DNA from 3 places in the Halomonas binhaiensis genome. Region 1 is predicted to be linked to each of the others. Evidence: predicted binding sites of a transcription regulator. Region 1 holds the regulator's gene; each other region holds the start of a gene.
The links. The regulator sigma-54, encoded in region 1, starts transcription at its own class of promoters, with help from an activator protein. The targets are predictions, from matches to a motif close to TGGCACNNNNNTTGCTNT.
Positions count from the first base shown of each region.

Region 1 (5,374 bases):
GCAGGCGTTGCCGGGTTTCGGCATCGCTCATGACCCCTGCGACCTGTCCCAACAGAGCCAGGTGGGTATCGTCAGCTTCCTCAGGCACCAACAACACAAAGATTAGATCGACGGGCTCACCATCGATCGCATCAAAGTCGATAGGCTCAGAAAGCTTGAGAAAGCCCGAGATTGGCGTTTTGCAGTGAGGGTTACGGGCATGAGGAATGGCCACACCATTACCGATACCCGTACTGCCTAGCCGCTCGCGGCCAATCAGTCGGCTAAAGACTTCCTGGCTGTCCAGGCTCGGAGTATTTTGCGCAATAAAGGTGCTGAAAAATTCCAGCACCCTTTTTTTGCTTCCTCCCGGCACATCAAAGAGAGTGCGCTCGGGAGGGAGAATGGCTTCCAATGTCATAATGATGGGGGATCAACGGAGTCCGGTGCCCTGAGCTCGGGCTTGAGATTTTTCCTTATGCTTGACCAACTGACGATCAAGCTTGTCGGCAAGCGCGTCGATGGCGGCATACATATCGCCATCTTGTGCATCAGCATGGAGATCAGCACCGGCGGCGTGAAGCGTGCAGGCGGCGTGCTGGCGTTCCTTCTCCACTGACAATGTCACCTGAACGTTGGTGATATTGTCGTAGTGGCGCTCCACTCGAGTGAGCTTCTCTTGTACGTAGTCACGCAGGGGGTCGGTCAGTTCAACGTGATGGCCGGTGATGTTTACTTGCATGACAAGCTCCTTGCTCTTGCATGTGGTAGCTCGATTGTAACCCTTTTTCTGATCCTGCAAACCCCCTCATCGAAGTTGCTTGAAATCTGGCAGGAGAGCCCGTGATTCAGCAACTTGTATGGTTTATCAGCTTGTCCAGCAGGCGGATTCAACGGCAGCGGGTGTTTGCGGGCAGTCCTTGCGACTTTAAGACGCGCCTCAGCGTAGACGTTTTCTCTCGCTGGATGAGGGAATATGCATCGACTCACGGTACTTGGCTACTGTACGTCGGGCCACGTTGACGCCAGTCGCATTAAGCAGCTCGACCAGCTTGCTGTCGGATAGCGGCTTGCGAGGAGGCTCGTCCTGGATGAGTTTCTTGATCATGGCGCGAATTGCTGTGCTGGAATGAGCGTCGCCATCGTTGCCTACCTGGCTGGAGAAAAAGTATTTGAGTTCGAAGACGCCACGGGGGGTATAGATGAACTTCTGTGTCGTGACTCGAGAGATGGTGGACTCATGCATCTCGACCTTGTCTGCAATGTCGGCCAGGATCAGGGGTTTCATTGCTTCTTCGCCATGATCTAGAAAGTCGATCTGGCGTGCCATGATTTCACGGCCCACCTTGAGCAGGGTGTCATTGCGGCTGGATAGACTCTTGAGAAGCCAGCGGGCTTCCTGCAGATGATCCTTGAGAAACTGGTTGTCCTGGCTTTTATCGGCACGGCGAATCAAGGCTGCGTAGTCGGGTTGAATACGCAGTCGCGGCATGGCATCAGGGTTGAGCTCTACCTGCCAGCCAGCGGCGCTGTGGCGTACGATGAGGTCAGGTATCACGTAGTCTGAGCTGTTGTCACCGAATTGACTGCCGGGGCGCGGATCGAGGCTGCGTATGAGGCGGATGACGCTGTCGAGCTGGTCGTCATCCAGGCTGAGACGGCGCTTGAGCATGCGACGATCATCAGCAGCCAGAGCCTCGAGAAACTGGCGGACCAGACGCCCTGCCTGGGCCAGCAGAGGCGTTTCCCTGGGCAATGCATCGAGTTGCAGGGATAGGCACTCGCGCAGGTCGCGAGCGAAGACGCCGGTGGGTTCGAACTGTTGCAGGCGCTTGAGAATGGCCTCGACATCGCTCAGGGTCAATGGCTCCAGACCTTGGCCGAGAAGGCCTTCATGGATGTCTTCCAATGGCTGATCGAGATAACCGTCGCTGGTGACAGCATCAATCAGGCTTTCGGCGATGCGGTTTTCTGCTGGAGAAATGTCGAGCATGGCCAACTGCCAACTGAGATGGCTCTGGAGTGACTGGCTATCGGCCTGACGCTCGAAGTCGGGCGCTTCACCGCTGCCGGCAGGTGCCATGCCGAGGTCCTGGAAGGTGTCCTCCCATTCGCTGTCGGTCGTCAGGTCTGCAGGAATTTCATCGGCCCAGTCGTCATCTGTGGTTTCCTGGGCCTGTTGCTCGCCAAAATCATCTTCCAGCTCGAGCATGGGGTTGGAATCCAGGGCCTGCTGGATCTCCTGGCGCAGGTCCAGGGTGGATAGCTGCAACAGAGCAATGGCCTGTTGCAGTTGGGGAGTCATGGTGAGCTGGGTGCCAAGACGCAGCTGCAGTGACGCCTTGAGGGCCATTAGCGAATTCCGGTTAAGGAAACACTGATGGATATTACAGTGCTTCTCGGGTGGATGATCGCATCACACTAACGGCGAGTCGGGCGGCATGCAAGTCCCTTGCCAACATTAGTTAAAGGCGGAAGTTTTCGCCTAGATACACTTCCTTGACCCGCTGGTTGGCAAGAATGTCATGGGCATTGCCTTCAGCGATGATCTGTCCATCGCCCACGATGTAGGCATGATCACAGATATCGAGTGTCTCGCGGACGTTGTGGTCGGTAATCAGAACGCCGATATTGCGTGCCTTGAGCTGGCGAATGATGGCCTTGATCTCACCGACGGAAATGGGATCGACGCCGGCAAAGGGCTCATCAAGAAGAATGAAGGCGGGTTCTGTTGCCAGGGCGCGGGCAATCTCCACCCTGCGACGTTCACCGCCGGACAATGCCATGCCGGGATTGTCGCGGATATGGGTGACATGGAAGTCTTCCAGCAGTTGCTCCAGGCGCTGTTGACGGCCGGCCTTGTCAAGGTCCTTGCGAGTTTCGAGAATCGCCATGATGTTATCGGCAACCGTCAGCTTGCGGAATATCGAGGCTTCCTGGGGCAGGTAGCCAATTCCGGCAAGTGCTCGCTCGTGCATGGCGGCACGACTCAGGTCCATTTCGTCAATGGCAACTTCGCCGGAGTCTGCGCGCACCAGTCCCACGATCATGTAGAACGAGGTGGTCTTGCCGGCACCATTGGGGCCGAGCAGACCGACAATGCTGCCCTGGCGAATGGACAAGCTGATGTCATGGACGACGCGGCGTTTCTTGTAGCTCTTGGCCAGGTTGCGGGCGTGAAGCGTCTTCATCAGTTACCTTGCTCCGGCTCGAGAGTCATGCGAATACGCTGATTGCCCTGAACGCCTTCAGCACTGGAGCGGGCCTGCACTACCTTGCGATCGAGGAAGTATTCCACATAGGCGCCATCGAAGGTGTCGCCTCCCTTGTGCAGCTCGGCCTGGTTGATCAGCTCGATGCGGCGCTCAGGGACGTGATAGATGACTCGATGCCCCCACCCCTTGACCACGGGTTCTTCGGGAGAGGGTTTTTGCTCGAGGTAGGCGCGCTGACCGGTGGCCGTGGCCAGCGACAGCTCGCCCTTGTTGTTGCGCCGAATTTCTACCCGGTCGCCGGTGAGGAGCATGCTGCCCTGCTGGATGCGTACATTGCCGGTATAGACAGCCGTGCCAGCCTTGTCATCCAGATCAAGCTGATCGGCTTCGACCTGAATCGGGGCAGTGCGGTCACTTTCCAGGGCCAGGGCAGCGCTGCTGCCGAGGCAGGTGGCAAGGCCCAGGCACAGGGCGAGCAGGTGAGTGGTGCTCGGACGCGTCATTGGGCAGACTCCTTTTGGGGTTCGGGCGGATGAAAGCCAGTCACATTGTCGGTCAGGCGGGCGCGATTGTCATGAATCCAGGCATCGAAACGCTCGCCACGCATTTCCTGGGGCGGTTGGCGTAACAGGGCAGGGGTTTCGCTCCAGGCGTGACCTGTCTTGTTATCGTAGTGGAGTTCTTCGGTATCCAGCTGCCAACGTTCCTGCGGTGCTTCTAGGTGAGCGTTGCCGGTAAGGACGATGGGGTTGCCATCAGGCCCCAGGCGTCCTTCGTCTGCACTGGCAATCCAGTCCCTTCCGTCATCGTCGATCAGTTCGAGATCTGGTGTCTTCAGGCGGGTGACATCATCCTCCGGAGTATGTGCCAGACGTGGAGTGGTAGCACGCTGATACGCTTGGCCCTGGGCATTGAAGCGAGTCAGCTTGGCATCCTCCAGGTAGTAGTCCGGTTCCCCCGCCTCGTTCTTGGGGATCATGTTGGGAATGATGGTATCGCGTGGATCAAGAAAAGCCAGCCATGCTCCCAGCCCTAGTAGTATCACTACCAGCCAGAAGCGGAAGCCGGGCTTTCGCAGGCGCAATTGCATGTTCAGTGACCACTGTGCAAATAGGTATCGAGCACGCTGTCCCAATGACCCTGGGCCATCAGTAGGCGGTCGCAGATTTCACGCACAGCACCATGTCCCCCATGGCGTTCGGTGACCCAGTGAGCATGCTTCTGTATATAGTCGGGGGCACCGGGAACGCTGATGCCTACGCCTACATGATGAATGCAAGGCAGGTCGGGGAGGTCGTCACCGCAGTAAGCGACCTGGTGCAGTTCAAGGCCAAGTGCTGTGCAGAGAGTCTTGAGCTCGACAAGCTTCTTTTCCACACCTTGGCTGACATGGCGGATGCCCAGAGCATCGGCTCGATGCTCGACCATGGTGGAGCGCCTTCCAGTAATGATCGCGACTTCAATGCCTGCGCGCTTGAGCAGTTTCAGTCCGTGTCCATCCAGCGTGTTGAACGCTTTGAGTTCGCTGCCATCGGCCTGGAAGTACAGGCTGCCATCGGTCATTACGCCATCCACATCGAGAGCAAGCAGGCGTATCCGGCGCAGGCGGTCGAGCAGATCCTGGGGGACGGTCGAGAGAGTATCTTTGGGCATGGCACTGTCCTTGTTCATGAGGGCGTCATGGAGGCTCTGTTTAGATGACCCCTGCACTCAGCAGGTCATGCATGTGCAGTGCGCCGATGGGACGTTGCAAATCGTCGATGACGGCTAAAGCAGTGATGCGGTTATCTTCCATGATGCGTACGGCTTCTGCCGCCAGTGTATCAGGAGTCACGTAATGTCCTGGCCGAGTCATGACATCGTCCACCTTGAGGCCAGTGAAATCCTGGTAGCGGTCCAAGGTGCGACGCAGGTCACCATCAGTATAAACGCCAGCCAGCGTGCCATCGGTGGATACTACGCAAGTGAAGCCCAGCCCCTGGCGGGAAATTTCCAGCAAGGCATCACGCAGAGGACTGCCTTGCGGAACCTGGGGCAGACGGTCGCCTTTATGCATCAGGTCAGCAACCGTCAACAGCAGTCGCTTGCCGAGGCTGCCGCCGGGATGGGACATGGCAAAATCTTCGGCGGTGAAGCCGCGTGACTCGAGCAGCGCCACTGCCAGAGCATCGCCCAGGGCG
Region 1 covers NZ_CP038437.2:1,617,239-1,622,612, forward strand. The annotation lists gene ptsN (PTS IIA-like nitrogen regulatory protein PtsN) at 1-400, opposite strand, end outside; gene hpf (ribosome hibernation-promoting factor, HPF/YfiA family) at 413-721, opposite strand; gene E4T21_RS07035 (RNA polymerase factor sigma-54) at 920-2,332, opposite strand; gene lptB (LPS export ABC transporter ATP-binding protein) at 2,445-3,170, opposite strand; gene lptA (lipopolysaccharide transport periplasmic protein LptA) at 3,170-3,697, opposite strand; gene lptC (LPS export ABC transporter periplasmic protein LptC) at 3,694-4,284, opposite strand; gene E4T21_RS07055 (KdsC family phosphatase) at 4,287-4,847, opposite strand; gene E4T21_RS07060 (KpsF/GutQ family sugar-phosphate isomerase) at 4,888-5,374, opposite strand, start outside.

Region 2 (5,374 bases), 1.5 Mb from region 1:
GGGACTGGTACAGACTGCCTGCGCGTCCGGCAAGACAGAAGCGATCTGTCCAGTGAATCGGCACGAAGACCTCTCCTTGACGCTGGGCCGGGGAAATACGTACCCGAGCACGCATCTCTCCGGTAGCAGCACGGACCCAGGCCAGGCTATGTTCCCTGAGACCGAGTGCCTTGGCATCGGCTTCGTGAACATCCACGAAAGGCTCGGCACGATGGTTCATCAAGCGCGCACTGCGGGCAGTACGGGTCATGGTGTGCCACTGGTCACGCACCCGTCCGGAATTCAGGCGCAATGGGAACGCTTTGCTCAATGCCTGCTGAGGGCCCTGAGGCTTCACCGGCCATATGCGTGCCTTGCCAGTCGCCGTAGCAAAAATGCCATCTTCAAAAAGGCGTGCAGTGCCCCGTGGGGCCTCTGGCGTCACCGGCCACTGGATCGGTTTGAGTGCGTCATAACCTTCATGACCAAGCCCTACTAATCCGGAGAGGTTGAACAGGCGCAGTTGATGCTCAGCATCATTCTCGAAAGCAGATAAACGTGCATGTTCATCGAAGATCTCCCACGGATGCTGGTAACAGAACGCTTCGCCATAGCCCATGCGTTCCGCTACGCGGCTGATGATCCACCAGTCATGGCGGGCCTCCCCCGGAGGCGACAACAAGCCGCGCTGGCGGGAAATTCGCCGCTCGGAATTGGTCACAGTGCCATCTTTCTCCGACCAGCCACTGGCAGGCAGCACGATATCGGCCATTGCCACGAGATCCGTATCCGCCATGCATTCAGAGACAATCACCAGCGGACAACGCTCGATGGCAGCACGCACCCGGTTGGCATCGGGCAGGCTGGCCAGAGGATTCGTCGCCATGATCCATAGCGCCTTGACCTCGCCACGCTCAATGGCATCGAACAACTGTACGGCCTTGTGGCCCGGACTGCTGGGCAACGACGGCGCCAGCGATGGCGTACTCCAGAAGCGCGTCACCCGTTCAATGGCCCCTGGGTGCTCGTAATCCATATGGGCAGCCAGTTGGTTGGCCAGGCCTCCGACTTCACGCCCGCCCATGGCATTAGGCTGCCCAGTGATGGAAAACGGCCCAGCTCCCGATAGCCCGATCTTGCCACCGGCAAGGTGGCAGTTGATGATGGCATGACACTTTTCAGTGCCACTGGTGGATTGGTTGATGCCCTGGGAATAAAGCGTTACCACATGCAGTTGGCTGGCAAACCAGTAATAGAAGGTTTCCAGGCGTTCGGCGTCCACATCACAATCTTTGGCCACCGCCTCTACACTTGCATCATCTTCCTGAGCTGCCGCCAGAGCCTCCTCCAACCCTGTAGTGAAACGCTCCACAAAGACCTGGTTAAGACGCTTCTTCTTCGCCATCCAAGCCAGCAAGCCATTGAACAGACGAGCATCGGAACCAGGGCGAATACCAAGATACAGATCGGCCAGCTCACAGCTATCGGTCACCCTAGGGTCGATCACGACTACTCGCATCAGGGGATTGCGATTCTTGGCCACGCGCAGACGCTGAAACAGTACCGGGTGATTCCAGGCCAGGTTGGATCCCACCAGGACCACCAGCTCCGCATCCTCGATGTCTTCATAGCTACATGGCACTGCATCAGCACCAAGAGAGCGTTTATAGGCGGCAACTGCAGATGCCATGCATAAACGAGAGTTGGTATCCAGGTGAGGGGTTCCGAGGAACCCTTTGAACAGCTTGTTGGCGACGTAGTAATCCTCTGTCAGCAGTTGTCCAGAAAGATAAGCCGCCAGCGCTTCGTTACCGTGCGCCTCGCGTGCCGTGTGTAGACGTGACGCCACCGACGCCAAAGCGGTGTCCCAGTCCACCTCCACGCCATCAACCCGAGGGCGAGTCAGGCGCCCATGATGCCCGAGCGTTTCTGCCAGGGCGGAGCCCTTTACACATAGGCGACCGTAATTCGCAGGGTGCTCGCTGTCTCCTTTCACGTCGACGATTCGCCCCTCTTCCAGTTGAGCCTCGATACCACAACCCACGCCACAATAGGGGCAGGTTGTCAGGTTGAGCTGCGCCATATTCACTGTCCTCAGAGCCTGGTTAGAAACCGATAAGTGCGATACAGGTATTGCGGGAAAAACAATGGGCCAAGTGGTTCAGAGCCCATAAACGAAAGCGCCCACCCTCCAGGCCGCCAGCATTGCTGACATGACTTGAATGGGTGGACGCCATTGCCCGACCGAAGGAGAGCCTCTTCTGGCTCCCCTGCCGCGATTACCTGCTGTTATCGTGATGAGCTATCGTGAAGCGCTAAATCGAAGAGCTGAATCGAAGAGCCGTTCTGAATAGCTGACTTGACGGATGCTGCTTAAGTTTAAGCAAACCTCGTGCCAAATTTTCTCTCAGATAAGCCCAATCCGTCCTTCCGCTCCTCTATCCATCTCTCCCACGACGTGTCTCGATACTGCATTGCACCATATGCCCCCTGCCTTCATGTCCAGCGCACCACCAAGGTGCAGCTTCCACTCTCATCCCATGGTCCAGCACTGTTGTACGTTCTTATTCTGACGTTCTTCCCCTGACTCTCTTCTTTTGACTCCCTTTCTCTGCACCCCATTCATTGCATCACTGTTGCATCATCTTTTTCGATGGATGCCACACAGCATATCGCTATAAAAAGGCAAGGAAGGGAAAAGCTGGAACACTTCTTGCAGAGCACATGCAGATCAACAAGGTCATGGACATCATCCGGCGATGCAACGCAACGATGTAACAACAAGGCAGACGCCGCTGACCGCAACTTTCTAGATATGAGCCATACCTATGCCCCTGCCATTGAAAGTGCTGCTGGTAGATGAAGAGGTTGTTCGTGCCGCCATGGTCGAAGAGGCTTTGTGCCAGGAAGGTCACGAAGTAATCTGCCGGCTTTCCAGCCCTGCCAGCTTGAATGAAATGGTCGCCCGTCACTCCCCTGATGTCGTGATCATCGACATGGAATCTCCCGACCGTGACACCTTGGACAGCATGTCGCTACTGCATCGTGAAAATCCTCGCCCGGTGGTGTTCTTTGCCGATCAGCATGATCCTGACTCCATGCAGGCAGCACTCAAGGCCGGTGTCAGCGCCTATGTCGTCGACGGATTGGTGGCCGGCCGAGTAAAGGCGGTCATGGATGTCGCCATAGCACGATTCGAGTCCTTCCAGTCCATGCGCAAGGAGCTGGATCGGGCCCGCAACCAGCTCGCCGAACGCAAACGCATCGAGCGGGCCAAGGGCCTGTTGATGAAGCATCAGAGCTGCGACGAGGAACAGGCTTATCGCATGCTGCGCAAGCTGGCCATGGATCGTGGTCAACGCATCGCGGATGTTGCCGACAGCGTTATCGACATCCTGGAACGCCTGGAGAAAGGACTATGAGCGAAGCCAACACCTTTATCGCGACACCCCGCCCTCCCGAGATCGACACCTTGACGCTGGGCTTCATACCACTGATCGATGCCGCCTTGCTGATCATTGCCCGGGAAGGTGGTCACTTCGCCGCACAAGGGCTGGACGTCAATCTTTCCCGGGAAAACGCCTGGTCGACGCTGCGCGACAAGGTTGCGGCAGGATTCCTGGATGGCGCGCATATGCTCGCCCCCATGCCATTGGCAATGAGCCTGGGCATGTCTCGCGCTCCCTGTGAAACCCTGGCTCCTATCGTGCTGGGCACCCACGGCAACACGCTGGTGCTTTCCAACCGTTATGCCGAAGGCATGGCACCGCCAGACCCAAACGACCCTGCACGCAACGCCAGGGCCTTACGCGATCTGCTGTCCGATCGCTTGATCCACCATCGTGGCACACCGCCACGCCTGGCCATGGTCTACCCCTATTCCTGGCAGCACTTGCAGATACGAGCATGGCTGGAGCGAGGCGGCGTCGATCCGGATAGCGATGTAGAGCTGATTGCCCTGCCACCGGCACGTATGGTGGATGCCCTGCATGAAGGCCAGATTGATGGCTTCTGCGTTGGAGAGCCCTGGGGCAGCCTGGCCGAGCACCATGGCATAGGGCGCATCGTGGCCAATGGAGCAGACCTGTTCCCGGGGCACCCGGAAAAGGTGCTTGGCGTGACAGCTTCCTGGGCACGTCGTTACCCCGAGACCCTGAGCGCCCTGCTACGAGCCATACAGGCCGCTGCTGACTGGCTCGATAGTGGCGAAGATGCCCAGCAACAAACCTTGCAATGGTTGGCGCTGCCCCCCTATCTGGACCGTCACGTCAGTCATCTGGATAAATTGCCGCTCGGTCAGGCACCAACCATGCAGTACTTGACTCGCCTGTCGCCCCACCCTGAGGCCTTTGCTGTCATGGCCGCGCACATGAGGCCATTGGCCGAGTCCCGGGGCAACCGCCTGGACCCGGAGGTACTGGCACGCTGCTATCGGCCGCTCCTGTAGAGCATCGTTACAGCAACGTGCAACACCGTGGAACCATGCACCAATGATGTGCCGTTCTGGTGACACATGAACGGCACAGTGCATCGCTCCATGCAGCTACTACCGGGTATATAACTGTTTTATAAACAATAGATTCATATCTGGCCCACATCTCGCTAGAAGAATCACATCAATAACCGGACATCGTTCCACTTGCGGTCAACGGCGATCGCTTCCCGAAGGCAGGATGACCCTGCATATATATAGACAAAGACGTCTCTGTATTCCCGAAGAAGGGGATGCGAGACGTCTTTGCCGTTTCTGGAGGCTATCCATGAACCACTTTCCTGTGCTGCACCAACACCTGGTTATCGTCGGCAACGGCATGGCAGCTCACCGACTGGTCGAAAGTCTGCGCAAACTGCCAGGCGCTCCTTCACGCATCACGGTAATCGGTGAAGAGCACAGTGCCGCCTACAACCGCATCATGTTATCGCCCTGGCTGGCGGGTGAAATCGATCATGCAGGCCTTCTCCTGCCTAGTTCCGCAGCAGGTCAGCCAGAAGAGGTTCATGCAGCCCCCCATGTCGAGACCCGCCAGGGATTGCGTGCCACCACTATCGATCGTGCTGGCCACCAGCTGCATTGCGCCAATGGTGAAGTGATCGATTACAACCACCTGGTGATCGCCACTGGCTCACGTTCCTTCATGCCTGAACTGGCAGGACTCAAGCTCAAGGGCGTTGGTGGTTTTCGTGATCTTCAAGATGCCGAGAACCTTGCCAGCAACACCAGAAAAGGCGGTGCTGCGGTGGTTATCGGCGGCGGCCTGCTCGGCCTGGAAGCCGCCGAAGGCCTGCGTAAGCGCGGTATGCAAGTCACTGTCCTGCAGCGCAGCGACCGCTTGATGAATCGCCAACTGGATACCACTGCCGCCAGGATGCTGACCCGGGAGCTCGAATCCCGCGG
Region 2 covers NZ_CP038437.2:3,158,330-3,163,703, forward strand. The annotation lists gene E4T21_RS13850 (nitrate reductase) at 1-2,062, opposite strand, end outside; gene E4T21_RS13855 (ANTAR domain-containing response regulator) at 2,808-3,401, shown strand; gene E4T21_RS13860 (CmpA/NrtA family ABC transporter substrate-binding protein) at 3,398-4,426, shown strand; gene E4T21_RS13865 (NAD(P)/FAD-dependent oxidoreductase) at 4,740-5,374, shown strand, end outside.
Region 2: E4T21_RS13855 (ANTAR domain-containing response regulator) is a predicted target of sigma-54. The motif match lies at 2,682-2,699, and genes of this name have one in related genera.

Region 3 (5,374 bases), 1.1 Mb from region 1:
CGATACAGTTCGACGGTATGCACACCAGGGATGCCGAAGATGGTATCCACAGCATAGCTGTCACGCAGCAGGCGAATCAGTAGTTCGGCACAGGTCATTTGGGTAGTCCTTGTGATGGAAACGCCGGATCTGGCGCAAGGCTATACGGTTGGCGAGAAAAGATGCGTTGCACCATCGGCATAAAGTGGTCGAGTGGCAGTGAGTCGTACTCTGGGTCGAAAGAAGGACAATCCCACTCACGACAAAAGGCCTCACAGTCGTCGAACCAGGGATGGTCACGGAAACGTTCTCGGGCATGTTTGTCTGCGCCGAGCTTGTCCCAGTAGTAATACCCCTGGAATACATCGTGATGCTTGATGATCCAGTGGGTTTTCTCGCTGACGAAGGGCCTGATGATTGATGCGGCATAGGAGGCGTGATCGAACAGCGCCAGTTCATCACCGATATCATGCAGCAATGCAGCGACGATCATTTCTTCTTCGGCGCCTGCTCGCTCTGCACGAGTCGCTGTTTGCAGGCAATGTTCCAAACGTGTGACCTGGTAGGGCTGATGTCCTTCGCCAAGGCGCTTTAGCGTTGCCACGACGGTATCGGGCAAGCCATCAAGATATTCCACGTCATGAGCGAGAATGACTTGCCAGTCTTCAGCCGTACTTTGATCAATACGGGTGAACGTTGCCTTGCCAGGAGCGTGGGAGTTAAGGGCCATGCGGATCTTTCCTCAATCACATGAACGTTGTCTATGATGCGGCCAGGTCAGGTGCTGGCCGCGCTCCTGGCATCAGCCCACCAGCCAGTGTGCCATCACCACGATGATCGGCAGGGTAATGACCGTGCGCAGAATGAAGATGACCACCAGCTCCCAGAACTTGAGCGGAATCTTCGATTTCAGCAGCAGAGCACCGATTTCCGACATGTAGATCAACTGGGTCAGTGACAGGCAGGAAATCACGAAACGTGTCAGCTCACTGTCGATGTCCTTGGCCAATACTGCGGGCAGGAACATGTCGGCAAAGCCCACCAGGGTGGCCGGGGCAGCCTTGTCGGCCTCGGGCAGTCCCATCCACTCCAGCACCGGGACCATCGGCAGTGACAGCCAGTCGAAGATTGGGGTGTATTCCACCAGCACCAGGGCCACGGTACCGATGGCGATGACGATCGGCAGCAGGCCAAAGAGAATATCGGCGACGTTGAACAGTGCGGTGCGTATCAGCTTCACCGCACCTGGCGCAGTACGTGCCCTCGCCACGGCCATACCGAGGCTGTAGCGCAGCAGGTTCTGCTGGCTGTCATTCTCTTCACGAATCCGGCAGCCCACAGGCTCGTAATAGGTGTTGGGCTTGCGTGAGAGAGGGGGCAGGCGTGGCACGATCACCGCTGCCACCAGGCCGGCCACTACCACGGTGAGATAGAAAGGAATGAACAGGTGATTGATCTGGGTAAAGGTGGTCACCAGCAGAGCAAAGGCAATCGACACGATCGAGAAATTCGTGGCGATGGCGGCGGCTTCTCGACAGTTGTAGAAACCTTGCTCGTACTGCTGGGTAGTGATCAGCACGCCTACGGTGCCGGAACCCATCCAAGAGGCCGTAGCATCGATGGCACTGCGCCCTGGCAGGCCGAAGATCTTGCGGAAAGGGGTACGTACCAGGCTGCCGACGAACTCCATGAAACCAAAATCGACAAGAAGCGGCAGCAGGATGGCGGCAAAGAAGAAAAATGTCACCAGTACAGGCGCCAGGTCATTGAGCATGACACCACCGGTGAAGTCGGAGTTGATGAACTCCGGGCCGATGTGGAAGTAGGTCATGACCGCGAAGATCGCACCGATGATGCGGGTCACCAGCCATAGCGGAGCGACGTTGAACAGCTCCTGCATGGCCTTGTGCTGTGCCCAGCGAGGCTGGGTCAGGGACACCAGCAAGGTAATCAGCGCCGACAGACAGAGCACGCCGGTGGCAATGGCGGGCAATGTGCTGCCCAGGGTCGCCTTGAGCCAGTCGGCGGCCATTCCCATGCCGATATTGATCGACTCTTCCGTGGAGATGGGCACGAGAAACAACAGGATACCGAGCAAGGACGGTATGGCGAACTTGAGGACCCCGGCCGCGTTGATGGGAGCGACATCATTGGCCAACTGGTCGGCGGAATGCAGTTGCGAAGACATAAGCGTTACTCGTTGATCTTGTAGTGTCGGGGCATGGCTTTTCGCGATGCCCTCATGGCCGAGGCTGCAGACAAACTACTGCGCTCGATCATCCAGCGTTAAAATCCACCTCAAAATGCTCATTTACGGCTTGTAAACTGCGCTTTTCGGCGGATTTTGCCTTGCCTGATCGTCGCTCGTGACCTTTGTCAGCGCCTCGGACCCTGCCATGGCAGGGGCTGCGTCATGTCACTCAGGAACCCTCAGTCGCGGCGCTTGACGCCGGGCAGCACGCAGAGCATCTCGTAGAGCAGTGTTGCGCCCATCAGCGCGGTATTGCCACTGGGGTCATAGGGGGGCGCCACTTCGACCAGATCGCCGCCGACAATGTTGAGTCCCCAGGCTCCGCGGACGATTTCGAGACCTTGCTGGGCGGTAAGCCCTCCCATTTCCACAGTACCTGTGCCTGGCGCCACGGAAGGATCAAGGCCGTCGATATCAAAGGAAATGTAGACAGGGCCATTCCCCATCTGCTCGCGAACTTCTGCCATCAGCGGTGCGAGCGACTTGTGCCAGCATTCTTCGGCCTGCACGACACGGAAGCCTTGTTCGCGGCACCAGTCGAAGTCCTCGGCGGCATAGCCGGTGCCACGCAGGCCAATCTGCACGACGCGCTTGCTGTCGAGCAGCCCTTCTTCCTGGGCACGGCGGAACGGGCAGCCATGGGCCACTTCTTCGCCGAACATGTGCTCGTTGACGTCAGCATGCGCATCGATATGAATAAGCCCCACCGGGCCATGCTTCTTGGCGATGGCGCGCAGGATCGGCCAGGTCAGGGTATGGTCGCCACCGAGGGTGAGGGGCACGCAGTCGTGGGCAAGCACGTCATCATAGAAGTTGCTGATGATGTCGAGGTTCTTGGGCAGGTTGAAGGTGTTGATCGGTACGTCACCGATATCGGCCACCTGCAGGCTGTCGAAAGGGGCTGCACGGGTCGCCATGTTGTAGGGGCGCAGCATGCGTGACTCATCACGAATCTGGCGTGGGCCAAGCCGGGTGCCTGGACGGTTGGAAGTACCGATATCCATGGGAATGCCGATGAAGGCAGCATCAAGGCCTGCGGCAGTGTCTTGAGTCGGCAGACGCATCATGGTCGCGGGGCCGCCCGAACGCGGCATGACATTTCCACCCAGAGGCTGATTAAAATCGTTCACAATGGCTTCCTGCTTTTGAATGACTGTTGTTGAGATTTGACTGTTGAGATTTCGCTGTCGAGATTGCCGTCAGGTGGCCGATGACGTTGGGACATCCCTGACATGTGGCTTCATTTCCAAGACCTGCAGGAACCATGCCAATCCCGAAAAGCCTTTGCGGCCGTCAGTTTCATCTGCGATGAGAAGCAGGGTGATTCATTTTTGAATCGAATTGGGTCGTGGTGCGATACACTAATGAATCATTGATTCATTTATGGATTGTTTTGCGGGAGCCGTTATGGGCGCTTATATAGAAGACCTCATCCTCCAGACGATCATTGATACCGCGCATGACCACTTCTTCATTGTTGAGGCCAGTGGCCGTATTCGTGACGTCAGCCCTGGAGCGGCTGCCGTGTATGGCATGTCGCGGGAGGCGTTATGCCAGACCACCGTTCAGCGTCTTGAGGCGGAAGGTGTACTGCGGCCTTCCGTCACGATGGAAGTCTTCCGAACCGGGCAGGCTGCCCAACTGGTGCAGCAGACCAGTACCGGGCGAACGGTGATTGCCCAGGCACATCCCGTCTTTGATGGCGATAGGCTGGTCGCTGTCGTCAGCCGTTCCATGGACCTGACCGACCTGCAATTGCTGCAGCAGGAATATGCCTTGCTGCAGCAGCGCTTCAGTGATCACGTCAAGCTAGGCCATGGTCTTGGGCAGGATGCCGAAGATCTTGAAGCGGCCCTGGGGGACCTGGAAGCTCATAGTCCTGTCATGCGCGAGATAGCCAGCTTACTGTGTCGTGTGGCATCTACCGATGCCACGGTGTTGATGCAGGGCGAATCCGGTGTCGGCAAGACGGTCTTCGCGCGCTTGCTGCACCGTTGGAGCCCTCGTGCCGAGGGGCCATTCATCGACGTGAACTGTGCCGCGATTCCTGAAAGCCTGTTCGAGTCGGAAATGTTCGGTTATCGCCAGGGAGCCTTTTCGGGGGCGGCACCTGGTGGACGCGTGGGACTGATCGAGCAGGCGGCAGGAGGGACCCTGTTTCTGGATGAGATCGGTGAGCTGCCGCTGTCAGTGCAGACCAAGCTGCTCAAGGCCATTCAGGATGGGAGCATCACACGTCTGGGCGATACGGAATCCCGTCGCGTCGACTTTCGCCTGGTCGTGGCCACTAATCAGGATCTGGCTCAAAGTGTCGAGCTGGGGCAATTCCGTCTTGACCTCTATTACCGGCTCAATGTCATACCTGTCACCCTGCCGCCCCTGCGTGAGCGACGCGAGGAAGTGCCTGCCCTGGTCGAACGACAACTGGGGCGGCTCAACCAGCGTTATGGGCGTGACAAGATACTCGATCGTGACGTGTGGCAAGTGCTGATGGGGCATGACTGGCCGGGAAATGTGCGCGAACTGGAGAATGTGCTGGAGCGGGCCTGGCTATCCAGTGACGACGTGATTCACGCGCGCACCTTGAACGTCGAGAGCCAGAGGAATACCGCTGATGGGGGTGTGCCGAAGCAAGCCGATATGGGGTCTGTCGGGGCTAGTCTGGCGGAACATGAAGGGCTCAAGGAGGCCCTGGCACGCACTGAATACCGCATTCTTGCCGAGCTTTGCCAGCAGTTGCCCTCCACTTACGCGATCGCTGAGCGCCTTGGCATCAGCCAGCCCAGTGTCGTGCGCAAGCTCAAGCAACATGGCCTGGAAATTCGGGGGAATCGCTGAGAATGCTTCTATAGAGAAGTATCTGAGAGGGGAAAGAAAGTCTCTGAGAGGGGAAAGATAGCCACAGCGAGGCTTGTCCTGAGAATTTATCATGATAAATTAAGCATGCCATTCTCCTGGGCGATGTGCATGCGGTCATGTCTTGGAGGTATGGGCGACTGACTCCAACAAGGACAATGCTATGAGCGCACAAGACCAAGTATTGAACGAGCGCAAGCGCAAGAAGTGGTACCAGGCAGTACCAGATCCCATGGTGCTGATTTTTCTGATCCTGCTTGCCACTTATGCGCTGACCTTCCTGATTCC
Region 3 covers NZ_CP038437.2:525,324-530,697, forward strand. The annotation lists gene E4T21_RS02295 (5-guanidino-2-oxopentanoate decarboxylase) at 1-98, opposite strand, end outside; gene E4T21_RS02300 (HD domain-containing protein) at 95-709, opposite strand; gene E4T21_RS02305 (YjiH family protein) at 782-2,167, opposite strand; gene speB (agmatinase) at 2,410-3,360, opposite strand; gene E4T21_RS02315 (sigma-54 interaction domain-containing protein) at 3,638-5,068, shown strand; gene E4T21_RS02320 (YfcC family protein) at 5,250-5,374, shown strand, end outside.
Region 3: speB (agmatinase) is a predicted target of sigma-54. The motif match lies at 3,483-3,500, and genes of this name have one in related genera.